2 linked regions of the Arthrobacter globiformis genome follow. The protein of the gene in region 1 binds, or shares a complex with, the protein of each later gene. Links are inferred from orthologs where the notes say so. Each region holds a gene or a part of one and is shown on either strand. Other genes may lie near its edges. The genes, in order: smc and QFZ23_RS08890.

Region 1 (6,859 bases):
CAACTGAAGAGCTTCTGAAGCGTCTCGGTGTCTTCATTGACGCCGGGACGCTTCGTCTTGCTCTGACACACCGTTCGTACGCCTACGAAAACGGCGGCATACCCACCAACGAGCGCCTTGAGTTCCTGGGCGACTCCATCCTGGGCTTCTCCGTTACCGATGCGCTGTACCGCGACAACCCGACGCTCCCCGAGGGCGACCTGGCCAAGCGCCGGTCGGCCGTGGTGAGTACCCGCGCCCTCGCCGGCATCGGCCGCAGCCTGGGCATCGGGGACTACATCTATCTTGGCCAGGGCGAGAAGCTCACCGAAGGCAAGAACAAGGCCTCGATTCTGGCCGACACCATGGAAGCCCTCATCGGCGCCACCTACGTGTCCAACGACATCGAGACCGCCCGCCAGCTGGTGATGCGCCTCATCGGACCGCTCCTGAAGGACGCCGCCGCCCTTGGCGCCGGCACGGACTGGAAAACCAGCATCCAGGAGCTGGCCGCGGGACGGCAGCTGGGCAGCATCTACTACGCCGTCGAGGGCTCCGGCCCGGACCACGCGCGCACCTTCGTCGCCGTACTCCAGATCGGCGGAACTGCCTACGGAAAGGGCTCCGGCCACTCCAAGAAGGAAGCCGAGCAGGAAGCTGCGGCAGATGCCTGGCGGAAGCTCTCGGGTGCGGAGGCCAAGCTTTCTGGTGCGGAGTCTGCGCCGGCGGACGTCTCAGCGGCCCCGTCGGAATCCGCCGCCGGCAGCTAACCGCCCGTGCCTGAACTTCCCGAAGTCGAGGTGGTCCGCCGCGGCCTGGTCAACTGGGTGCGCGGCCGGACCATCACCGGCGTCGACGTGGTTGACCCGAGGTCTGTGCGCCGGCATGCCCTGGGACCCGATGATTTCGCCGGGAACCTTGAGGGGGCCAAAGTCCTCGACGTCGTCCGCCGCGGCAAGTTCCTCTGGATGCCGCTGCAGGAGGACGGCGCGGCGCGCACTGATACAGATGCCAGCGGTTCAGGGCTGCCGGGCGTCGCGCTCATGGCCCACCTCGGCATGAGCGGACAGCTCCTGATGCAGGACAGCTCCGTTCCGGACGAGAAGCACCTAAAGATCCGCCTGCGGCTGAGCCCGGAGGGAACCATGCCGGAGCAGCTGCGGTTCGTGGACCAGCGGATCTTCGGCGGCCTCTTCGTCACCACGCTCGTTCCCACGGACGACGGCGGGCCCGGCGGGCTCGCGGAGGACCCGGTGCCGGTCATCGCCGAGGAAGCCTCGCACATCGCGCGCGACCCCCTGGATCCGCATTTTTCCTTTGACACTTTCTACCGCCGTCTCCGGAAGCGGAAGACCGGGCTCAAACGCGCACTGCTGGACCAGGGGCTCGTCTCCGGGATCGGCAACATCTACGCCGACGAGGCCCTGTGGCGGGCCAAACTGCACTATGCGCGGCCCACCGACACCCTCCGGCGGGCCGACGCCGAGCGCGTCCTCGCCGCTGCCCGCGACGTGATGACCGATGCCTTGGCCGCCGGCGGCACCAGCTTCGATTCGCTGTACGTCAACGTCAATGGCGCGTCCGGTTACTTTGAGCGGTCCCTCAACGCCTACGGCAGGGAGGGGGAGGAGTGCCGGCGCTGCGCGGCCGCGGGGATCCGCAGCATTCTGAAGCGCGAGCAGTTCATGAACCGTTCCTCCTACACTTGCCCCGTGTGCCAGCCGCGGCCGCGCAACGGCCGCTGGTGAGAATTGCCACCCTGCTTCGGAGGGCCCGGAAGGCCCTAAATCCGGGGATCCCGGCCCGTTAGCCGCTAGATTTGGTGGAGGATTAGCACCCGCTGCCGCCACCTTTGGAGATCTGAAAACCTTGCACCTCAAGAGTCTGACCGTCAGGGGCTTCAAGTCGTTTGCGTCGGCCACGACATTCGACTTTGAGCCCGGCGTCACGGCAGTTGTCGGGCCCAACGGCTCGGGCAAGTCCAACGTGGTGGACGCCCTGGCCTGGGTCATGGGGGAGCAGGGCGCCAAAACCCTCCGCGGTGGCAAGATGGAGGACGTCATTTTTGCCGGCACGTCCGGCCGTCCCCCGCTGGGCCGCGCGCACGTCTCACTCACCATCGACAACACCGACGGCGCACTGCCGATCGAATACAGCGAAGTCACCATCTCCCGCACGCTGTTCCGGACCGGCGGTTCCGAGTACGCCATCAACGGCTCAGCCTGCCGGCTCCTGGACATCCAGGAACTCCTCTCCGACTCGGGACTCGGCCGCGAAATGCACGTCATCGTGGGACAGGGGCAACTGGACCGGGTCCTGCACGCCACTCCCGAGGACCGCAGGGGCTTCATCGAAGAAGCCGCCGGCATCCTCAAACACCGGCGGCGCAAGGAAAAGACCGTCCGCAAGCTGGAGGCGATGCAGGCCAACCTCCAGCGGCTCAGCGACTTGACCGGGGAAATCCGCCGACAGCTCACACCGCTGGGCAAACAGGCAGAGGTGGCGCGGCGCGCGCAGACCGTCCAGTTCGAGGTCCGCGATGCCCGGGCCAGGCTGCTGGCCGATGACCTTGTCCAGCTCCAGAACACCCTTGCCCAGGACATCGCCGACGAGTCTGCGCTCAAGGCGCGGCGCGCCGTCGTCGAAACCCAGCTTGAGGAGGGCCGCCGGCGGCAGGCGTCACTGGAGCAGCTCGCTGCGGAGGCGACCCCCCGGCTGAACGCCGCCAGGGACACGTGGTACCAGCTGTCCGCCGGACGGGAGCGCCTGCGTTCGCTCGCATCCCTGGCCCAGGAACGCTGCCGCCTGCTTGGCTCCGCAGACCCGGCGCCGGAGCCGGGCCGGGACCCGGAACAGCTGGAGCGGCAAGCCGCACGGGTCCGCAGTGAGCAGGCGGACCTGGAAAAGGACATCCTTGAAGGGCGAGCCGCGCTGGAGGCCGCCACTGCCGCCAAGTCAGCGGCCGAGGATGCCGCCGCGGCCGAGGAGAAGCGGCTCACCGCCGCGCTGCGGGCCGCCGCCGACCGGCGTGAGGGCCTGGCACGCCTGGCCGGGCAGGTGGGGGCGGCGCGGTCAAAGGTGGAATCTGCCCAGGCCGAAGTCGGCAGGCTGCGAGAATCCTTGGCCGCTGGCGTTGAGCGCCGCCGTCATGCCCAGTCCGAATTCACCGCGCTCGAATCGCAGGTGGCGGGGGTCGAGGACGGCGAGGAAACCCTTGATGCTGAATACGAGGACGCCTGCGCAGCCCTAGACGGCATCCTCACCGAGATCGATTTGCTGAAAAGCACCGAACGCGACGCCATCCGCGAACGGGACGCGCTGAAGGCGCGGCACGAGGCGCTGCAGCTGGGTCTCAACCGCAAGGACGGCTCCGAACATGTCCTCGGTGCCGGGGTGGCTGGCACCGTCGGTCCGCTGGCTGCGGCCCTGAGCGTTGAGCCGGGCTATGAGGCAGCCGTTGCGGCAGCCCTCGGCAGCGCTTCGGACGCCATCGTGGTCCGGGACGCCGGAACTGCGGCGGAATTGGTGCGCCTCCTCAGGGAGGACGACGCCGGCCGGGCCACGCTGCTGCTCGAGGCCGCGGCGCCTCCCGCAGGAAGGCCCGCTGCCGGTCCACTGCCCGCCGGGGCCCGCCCGGCGGTGGACCTGGTGACGGCCTCCGGTACCACGGCGGCGGCCGTGCGAACACTGCTCGCAGCCACCGCCGTCGTCGAGGACCATGACACGGCGGCGGACCTCGTCGCCGAGCGTCCCGACCTTACCGCCGTGACGCTCGCGGGCGATGTGTTCACCGCTTGGACCGTCACCGGCGGTTCCGCGAAGGCGCCCTCACTGCTTGAGGTGCAGGCCGCCGTCGACGACGCCGCGTCCCGCCTGACGGCCGTCACCGCCGGGCTGGAACAGTGCCGCTTTGCCCTGGCTGCCGCCGGGGCCCGTCGCGCCGAGGCGCAGGAACGGGCGGACGCCGCCTTGGAGCGCCTGCACGAATCGGATGCCCGGCTGGCAGCGGTGGCCGAACGGCTGGGCCACCTCAACTCGGTCCTGCGCAGCGCCGTCGGCGAAAGCGAACGGCTGGCGGCGTCACTGGCCCGCGCAGAGGCAAACATCGTGACCGAGCAGGAGGCGCTGACGGCGGTGACCGCCCGGCTGGCGGCGGCACAGGACGCACCCGCCGAGGAGGAACCGTCCACGGAGCAGCGGGACGCACTGGCCCTGGCCGCATCGCAGGCGCGGTCCGCCGAAATGGAAGCCCGTCTGTCCCTGCGCAGCCGGGAAGAACAGCTCACGGCCATCCGCAACAGGGCCACTTCGCTGGAACGGGCGGCAGCCTCGGAACGCCGGGCGCGAGAACAGGCGGCCGAACGGGCGCGGCGTCGAAGGATCCAGGCCAAGCGGGCGGCAGCTGTCTCGGCCACGGCGGAGGAGCTGATCCGGTTCAGCGACGTTTCCGTTGAGCTGGCCAGCCGGGAGCGCGACCACGCCGAGCAAGTCCGGGAGCAGCGGGACCGGGAACTGGCCGATATCCGCACTGCCAACGACGCGCTGGCCCGCGAACTGGCGGAACTGACTGACTCGGTGCACCGCGATGAGCTGGCCCGCGCGCAGCAGCGGCTCCGGATCGAGGCGCTGGAAACGAAGTCGGTGGAGGATCTGGGACTCACCGCAGACCAGCTCGTGGCCGACTACGGGCCGGACCAGCCGGTGCCCGTGGCCGCTGCCGCTTCCAAGGACAAGTGGGCCGCGCTGCGGGCGCCGGTCGATGCCGAGGGCCAGCCAGTGGTGGAGGGCGTGCCGTTCGTTCGGGAGGAACAGGAAAAGCGGCTCCGCAAGGCCGAACGCGACCTGTCATCGCTGGGCAAGGTCAACCCCCTGGCGCTGGAGGAGTTCGCCGCGCTGGAGGAACGCCACCAGTTCCTCAGCACCCAGCTGGAGGACCTCAAGGCCAGCCGCAAGGACCTGCTGGACATCATCAAGGAAGTGGATGACCGCGTGCAGAAAGTCTTCTCGGAGGCCTTCGCGGACACCTCGGCCCAGTTCGTGCGGGTCTTCGGCCGGCTCTTCCCCGGCGGCGAGGGCAGACTGGTGCTGACCGACCCCACGGACATGCTCACCACAGGCATCGAGGTCGAAGCCCGGCCCGCCGGCAAGAAAATCAAGCGGCTGTCCCTGCTGTCCGGCGGCGAGCGGTCGCTCACCGCGGTGGCCCTGCTCGTGGCCATCTTCAAGGCCCGGCCCTCGCCGTTCTACGTTATGGACGAGGTCGAAGCCGCCCTTGATGACACCAACCTCGGCCGGCTCATTACGATTTTCGAAGAGCTCCGGGAATCCAGCCAGCTGATCGTGATCACCCACCAGAAGCGGACCATGGAGGTGGCCGACGCGCTCTACGGCGTGACCATGCGGGGCGACGGCGTGTCCACCGTTATCAGCCAGCGGCTGGGAGCGGACGTCTAGGGGACGTCCAGGACGGGGCGGCCGTGGCCGTCCGTGCCGCTGCGGCTTGTGAGAAGCGACTGTGCTCGTGAGAAGCGCCTGTGGCTTGTGAGAAGCTAGGGGTGTGAATGACATCATCCCCATTCTTCTGCCCATTCTTGCTGCCCTGGTAGTTATCGGCGGGCTGGTCCCGGTGCTGATGAAGGCCCGGAAATCCGGCAACCAGTACCCCGGCACCCGGGACGCCAACGACCCCGTTGAGCCGCTCGCGGGCGGAGGCACGCTCCTTGAGGACCGCCCGGCTGCCCCTGCCGCGCCTGCCGAGAGCAAGGTTCCGGACGCCGTCGACCTTGAAGGGCTGGAAGCCGACGTCCCGGATGACGCGGCCGGCCTGGAAACCATTCAGGTGGAGACGCCGCTGCCCGTGGCCGGCCGGCTCACCCGCCTCCGGGAGCGCCTGGTCAAGTCCAACAACGTGCTCGGCAAGGGCCTACTGGCACTGCTCTCCAGCGACAAGATCGATGAGAACGTCTGGGATGAGGTGGAGGAGACCCTGCTCCTGGCCGACCTTGGCACTGAACCCACCATGCAGCTGGTGGACTCGCTCCGCGAACGCGTCAAGGTCCTGGGCACGCGCGACCCCGAGCACGTCAAGGCACTGCTCCGGGAAGAGCTCATCAAGATCGTGGACCCGTCCATGGACCGGAGCCTGCGGATTGAACGGCACGCGGACAGGCCTGCCGTCATGATGGTGGTTGGCGTCAACGGAGTAGGCAAGACCACCACCGTCGGAAAGCTGGCCCGCGTCCTCGTTGCGGAGGACAAGGACGTCCTGCTCGGCGCTGCCGACACCTTCCGCGCAGCCGCCGCCGAGCAGCTGGCAACCTGGGGACAGCGAGTGGGGGTTCCCACCGTGAAATCCGACATCGACGGCGCGGACCCGGCGTCCGTGGCCTACGAGGCCGTGAAGGCCGGCATCGAGCAGGAAGTCGACGTCGTCATGATCGACACCGCCGGCCGACTGCAGAACAAGGTCGGCCTGATGGACGAGCTCGGCAAGGTCAAGCGCGTCGTGGAAAAGCTGGCGGAGGTGGACGAGGTCCTCCTGGTGCTGGATGCCACCACCGGCCAGAACGGGCTCAACCAGGCGCGGGTCTTCGCCGAGGTTGTCAACATCACCGGCATCGTGCTGACCAAGCTGGACGGAACAGCGAAGGGTGGCATCGTCGTCGCCATCCAGAAGAGCCTCGGCGTGCCGGTCAAGCTCATCGGCCTCGGCGAAGGCGCGGACGACCTCGCACCGTTCGAGACAGAGGCTTTTGTCGACGCCCTCCTGAACTAATCCCCATCCCAAGTAGGTAGCAGCAGGGGGCGTTCCCAGCCATGGGAACGCCCCCTGCTGCTACACAGTTGGGTCAGGCTGGCGCTGCACCGTCTCCCGCGCTGC
Region 2 (5,585 bases), 1.3 Mb from region 1 along the record:
AAATCACCGTCATCGAAAGTGTGGATTGATACGTGAGCAGCGAACAGGGTTCAGCAACTCTGGAAGGCACGGAACTCGACCTGGAAGACGCCGTCATGGGTCCCACCGGCCGCCCCCACCGCGATTTTCCGGAGCCCGCGCCGCTGTCCTCCCATGGACCGGCCCGCGTCATAGCCATGGTTAACCAGAAGGGCGGGGTGGGCAAGACCACCTCCACCATCAACCTTGCTGCAGCGCTGGCCGAATACGGCCGACGCGTGCTCCTGGTGGACTTCGACCCACAGGGCGCACTGTCCGCCGGGCTCGGCATCAACCCCCACGAACTCGACCTGACCGTCTACAACGTCCTGATGGACCGTAAGATCGACATCCACGAAGCCATCCACCAGACCGGCGTGGAGAACGTGGACCTGCTGCCGGCCAACATCGACCTATCCGCGGCCGAAGTCCAGCTGGTCAATGAGGTCGCCCGAGAGCAGGTCCTCGACCGTGCGCTGAAGAAGGTCGAGGACGAGTACGACGTCGTGCTCATCGACTGCCAGCCTTCCCTCGGCCTGCTCACGGTCAACGCCCTGACCGCGGCGCATGGTGTGATCATTCCGCTCATCTGCGAATTCTTTGCCCTGCGCGCGGTGGCCCTCCTGGTCGAAACCATCGACAAGGTCCAGGACCGCCTCAACCCGCGGCTGCAGGTGGACGGCGTGCTGGCCACGATGTACGACGCCCGCACGCTGCACAGCCGCGAGGTTATCAGCCGCCTGGTGGAAGCCTTCGGGGACAAGGTCTTCGAAACCGTCATCAAGCGCTCCATCAAGTTCGCCGACGCCACCGTGGCCGCCGAGCCCATCACGAGCTACGCCGGAAACCATGTGGGTGCCGATGCCTATCGCCGCCTCGCCAAGGAACTGATTTCGCGCGGCGGCGCGCCCTAGCCCGCATGACCGCAGAGCCGGCAACGCCCCCCGTCGAGGCCAGGCGGTCCGGCTTCGAAGTACGCCTGGCCAACTTCAGCGGGCCCTTCGACCTCCTGCTGGGGCTGATCTCCAAACACCAACTGGACATCACCGAGGTGGCGCTTGCCACGGTCACCGACGAGTTCATTCGGTACATTCGGAACCTCCAGGAGCTGGGGGAGGAGTGGGCCCTTGACGAGGCGAGTGAGTTCCTTGTCATCGCGGCCACGCTGCTGGACCTGAAGGCAGCGCGCTTGCTGCCCGCAGGCGAGGTGGAGGACGACGACGACATAGCCCTCCTCGAGGCACGTGACCTGCTCTTTGCCCGGCTGCTGCAGTACAAGGCCTTCAAGCGGGTCGCCGCGTTGATGGACGCCACACTGGAACTGGAGTCCCGGCGCTATCCACGGCAGGTCGCCCTCGAGGAACACTTCGCCGCGATGCTGCCGGAGCTCGTCTGGAAGCACACCCCCGAGCAGTTCGCGGCGCTGGCCGAGGCCGCGCTCAAGCCAAAGGCCCCGGCGCCGACGGAGGTCGGTGTGGCCCACCTGCACGGCGGCACGGTGAGCGTTCGCGAGCAGGCGGAGTTGATCGGCCTGCGGCTGCAGGACGGCCGGCCCCTGACATTCCGGGCATTGATAGCCGACGCCGAATCCACCCTGGTGGTGGTGGCGCGCTTCCTGGCGCTCCTGGAGCTGTTCAGGGACCAGGTGGTGGCCTTCGACCAGGTGGCGCCGCTTGGCGACCTGACCGTGCGCTGGACAGCGGCCGGCACCGGATGGACAGGGGAGCACCTGAGCGAGGAATACGAGGAGCAGTAATGACGGATCCAATTGCGGGCCGGGAACGCGCCGCGCTTGAGGCGGTACTGATGGTGCTGGACGAGCCCACCTCTGCCACCGACCTCGCGGCGGGGCTCAACCTGACGGTGGCCGCCGTCGAGGCTCTGCTGCTGGACCTGCAGCGCGACTATGACGGCTATACTGTTAAAGCCCCGGATATGGAAACTGGCAGTGATGGACCTGAGCATGAAGTCGCTTCCAGCCCCCGGGGTTTTGAATTGCGGAAGGTCGCCGGCGGCTGGCGCATCTACTCCCGGGCTGAATTCGCCGACGTCGTTGGTACTTTCGTCCTGGAAGGTCAGACAGCCAGGCTGACCCAGGCGGCGCTCGAGACACTCGCCGTCATCGCTTACCGGCAGCCGGTGTCCAGGGCAAGGGTGTCTGCAATTCGTGGAGTCAACGTTGACTCTGTTGTGCGGACGCTGACCCAGCGCGGGCTGATCGAGGATGCCGGAACAGATCCGGAATCGGGCGCTGTCCTGTACCGCACGACGTCGTATTTCCTTGAGCGCATGGGAATCGGCTCGGTGGCTGAGTTGCCTCAGCTTTCACCGCACCTTCCGGGGCTTGAAGGAATTGAAGAGTTCTACGACGCCGGAAGAATGTAGGCGGCACGCCTGCGAAGCAGTTTTTACCAGGGCAGATTTAATCTGCACGGCTGGCTAGTGTTGTCTTTGGACAACCTTTGCCGGTCAAAATCACAGAGGACGGGTCATGACACAGGCGGGACGCCAGGGTTCACCACGTAACAGCTCCGGACGTAAAGGTCCGGACAGCAACGCCGCGCGCGGCGCGGCACAAGGCCGCGGGGCAGTACAAAACCGGGGCGCGGGCGCCGGGAAGCGCGACTTCCCCAAGGGCGGTGACCGCCCCTTCGGCGACCGCACCTACAAGGCCAAGCCACGCGAGGAGCGGTTCGTCGATCCGGACGAGACGCCCGCCGGCCGCCGGCCCACAGGCGACTGGAAGCCGGGCGCCAAGGCCCCCGCGCCCAGGACTGGTGCACCCAAGGCCGGCGCACGCAAGGCCGCCGCTGCCCGGAAGCCCGGAGCGAACAAGGCCCCCGGCACGCCGGGAGCGCTGAAGCCCAAGTCGGGCGCCCCAAAGGCAGCGGGTTCGCGCGCCTTCGGCAGCGAACGCTTCGGCCAGAGCCTAGGTCCGGTACGCCGGCCATCCCGCACACGCGGTCCCCGCGCCGAGGTGCCGCAGTCGGAAGTCCACGACGCCGACGGCGTCCGCCTGCAGAAGGTCATGGCCTCCGCCGGCGTCGCCTCGCGCCGCGTCTGCGAAGAGATGATCGCCGAGGGCCGCGTGGAGGTCGACGGCAAGGTTGTCACCGAGCTCGGCGTCCGCGTCGACCCCAAGACCGCCGTCATCCACGTGGACGGCCTGCGCATCCAGCTCGATGACACGCTGGTCTACATGGTGTTCAACAAGCCCAAGGGCGTGGTGTCCACCATGGAGGACCCCGAAGGCCGGCCGTGCATCAGCGACTACGTCCGCAACAACCAGGGCGAACGGCTCTTCCACGTCGGACGCCTGGACGTCGCCACCGAAGGCCTGCTCCTGCTGACCAACGACGGCGAGCTGGCCAACCGGCTGACCCACCCGTCCTACGAGGTCCCCAAGACCTACCTGGTACAGGTCCGCGGACCGTTCCCGCAGGGCATCGGCGCGCAGCTCAAGGACGGCATCGAACTCGAGGACGGCTTTGCGTCGGTCGACTCCTTCCGGCTGGTCGACTCAACCCCCGGCCACGTGCTGATCGAGGTGGTGCTGCACTCCGGCAAGAACCGCATTGTCCGGCGCCTGTTCGACGCCGTCGGGTTCCCGGTGCTGCGCCTGGTGCGCGTCAAGGTCGGCCCCATCGGCCTGGGCGACCAGCGCCAGGGAAGCATCCGCAACCTCGGCAAGCAGGAAGTCGGCCACCTGCTGGCATCCGTGGGGCTGTAAGGGATGTCGGCTTTCCGTACGCACGGCCGGGGACACCTGAACGGCCCGGTCGTCGTTATTGGCACAGGCCTGCTCGGCACCAGCATCGGCCTCGGCCTGCGCGGCCGTGGCGTTGCCGTCTACCTGTCCGATCCCTCGCCCACCAACCAGGCGGTCGCCGTTGACATCGGCGCCGGCCTCCCGTTGGCCGCCATGGGGGACGAAAGTCCTGAACTCGTGGTTGTCGCATCGCCGCCGGACGTAACCGCGGACGTTGTGGACCGTGCGCTGGCAGACTATCCGGACGCCACCGTCGTCGACATCGCCAGCGTCAAGGCGGCGATCCTGCATGACCTGCGCAGCCGCGGCGCGGACCTCAGCCGTTACGTCGGTACCCATCCCATGGCCGGACGCGAGAAATCCGGGCCCGTCGCCGCCCGGGGCGAGCTCTTCACCTCCATGCCGTGGGTTGTCTGCCCCACCGAGGAATCCTCGGCCGGGGCGCTCCAGGCTGCGCGGGCGCTGGCCACCGACCTCGGTGCCCTGGTTTCGCAGTTCACGGCCGAAGAACATGACAGGGCCGTGGCCCTGGTGTCCCATCTGCCGCAGGTGATGTCCTCGCTGCTGGCGACCCGTCTGCAGGACACGCCGCTGCACGCCCTCTCCCTCGCGGGGAACGGGCTCCGCGACACCACCCGCATCGCAGCCAGCGACCCTACGCTGTGGGTCCAGATCCTAGGTGCGAATGCCGGCAAGGTGGTCGAGATCCTTTACGGTGTGCGTGAAGACCTCAACCGGCTGATCGGAACTCTGGAAGACCCCGCGGCCGCCGGAGCCCGTCTCGACCTGGCCCAGCTGATGAGCGAAGGCAACGCCGGGCAGGCACGGATTCCGGGTAAGCACGGCGGACCGCCGCAGGCATATTCCTGGCTCACTGTGCTCGTAGACGACCGGCCCGGCCAGATCGCCAGGCTGCTGACCGAAATCGGTGAGATTGGCGTCAACCTCGAAGATCTCCGCCTGGACCACTCCTCAGGGCAGAATGTGGGCATGGTGGAGATCTCCGTGCTGCCGAGCGCGCATGACCTCCTTGTAGAAGCACTAAGCGACCGTGGATGGCGGGTACTGCAGTAATGACACAGGAACTGACCGAAACTTTGCCTGCCCTCCGGCTGGGCCGCCCGCTCGTGGTGGCCATCGACGGGCCGTCCGGCTCCGGAAAGTCCAGCGTCAGCAAGGAAGTGGCCCGGCGCCTCAGCCTTGCCTATCTGGACACGGGCGCCATGTACCGGGCCCTCACCTGGTACTGCCTCGACCGCGGAACAGACCTCGCTGATGCCTCCGCCGTCGAGCTGGCTGCCGAGGAACTGCCGCTGGACATCAGCACCAGCCCGCACACCGAGTATGTGCGGGTCGACGGCACCGACGTTACCGACGCCATCAGGGAACCGGCCATCTCCTCGGCCGTCAGTGCCGTCGCCACCACGCTCGGTGCCCGGACGGAACTCATCCGCCGCCAGCGCGCCCTGATCGAAAAGCACAACCGCCGCATGGTGGTGGAGGGCCGGGACATCACCACCGTCGTCGCCCCCGCTGCCCAGGTCCGCATGCTTCTGACCGCCAGCGAGGAGGCGCGGCTCCGCCGCCGCGGCATCCAGCTCGGCGGAACGCAAAGCGCCGAGCAGCTGGCTGCCCAGGTGACCCAGCGGGACGCGAAGGACTCCACGGTGGTGAACTTCACCCAGGCGGCGGACGGCGTGGTGACACTGGATTCGTCGGAACTGGATTTCGAGGAAACCGTGTCCGCCGCGCTGCGCATCGTCACCAAGGTCATCAACCATGAGTGATTCCGCCAGGA

Evidence for each region.
Region 2: the proteins of smc (region 1) and QFZ23_RS08890 are in contact, whole or in part, in a crystal structure (PDB 3ZGX), measured with the Bacillus subtilis proteins. The link is inferred for Arthrobacter globiformis from one-to-one orthologs.

The regions. Positions count from the first base shown.
Region 1 is NZ_JAUSZX010000001.1:3,279,516-3,286,374, reverse strand. Bases 1,505-5,633 are described here. They hold smc (chromosome segregation protein SMC), read left to right. Parts: upstream 1,505-1,848; coding sequence 1,849-5,433; downstream 5,434-5,633. Other genes in these bases: ftsY (signal recognition particle-docking protein FtsY), read left to right, coding at 5,537-5,633; mutM (bifunctional DNA-formamidopyrimidine glycosylase/DNA-(apurinic or apyrimidinic site) lyase), read left to right, coding at 1,505-1,727. Also shown: rnc (ribonuclease III), read left to right, coding at 1-749; more of mutM, read left to right, coding at 756-1,504; more of ftsY, read left to right, coding at 5,634-6,754; QFZ23_RS15375 (MFS transporter), read right to left, coding at 6,815-6,859. UniProt on the Bacillus subtilis protein: Required for chromosome condensation and partitioning.
Region 2 is NZ_JAUSZX010000001.1:1,936,937-1,942,521, forward strand. What follows is about bases 1-2,855. They hold QFZ23_RS08890 (segregation and condensation protein A), read left to right. Parts: upstream 1-937; coding sequence 938-1,774; downstream 1,775-2,855. Other genes in these bases: QFZ23_RS08885 (ParA family protein), read left to right, coding at 33-932; scpB (SMC-Scp complex subunit ScpB), read left to right, coding at 1,774-2,403; QFZ23_RS08900 (pseudouridine synthase), read left to right, coding at 2,510-2,855. Outside these bases: more of QFZ23_RS08900, read left to right, coding at 2,856-3,748; QFZ23_RS08905 (prephenate dehydrogenase), read left to right, coding at 3,752-4,861; cmk ((d)CMP kinase), read left to right, coding at 4,861-5,574. UniProt on the Bacillus subtilis protein: Participates in chromosomal partition during cell division. May act via the formation of a condensin-like complex containing Smc and ScpB that pull DNA away from mid-cell into both cell halves.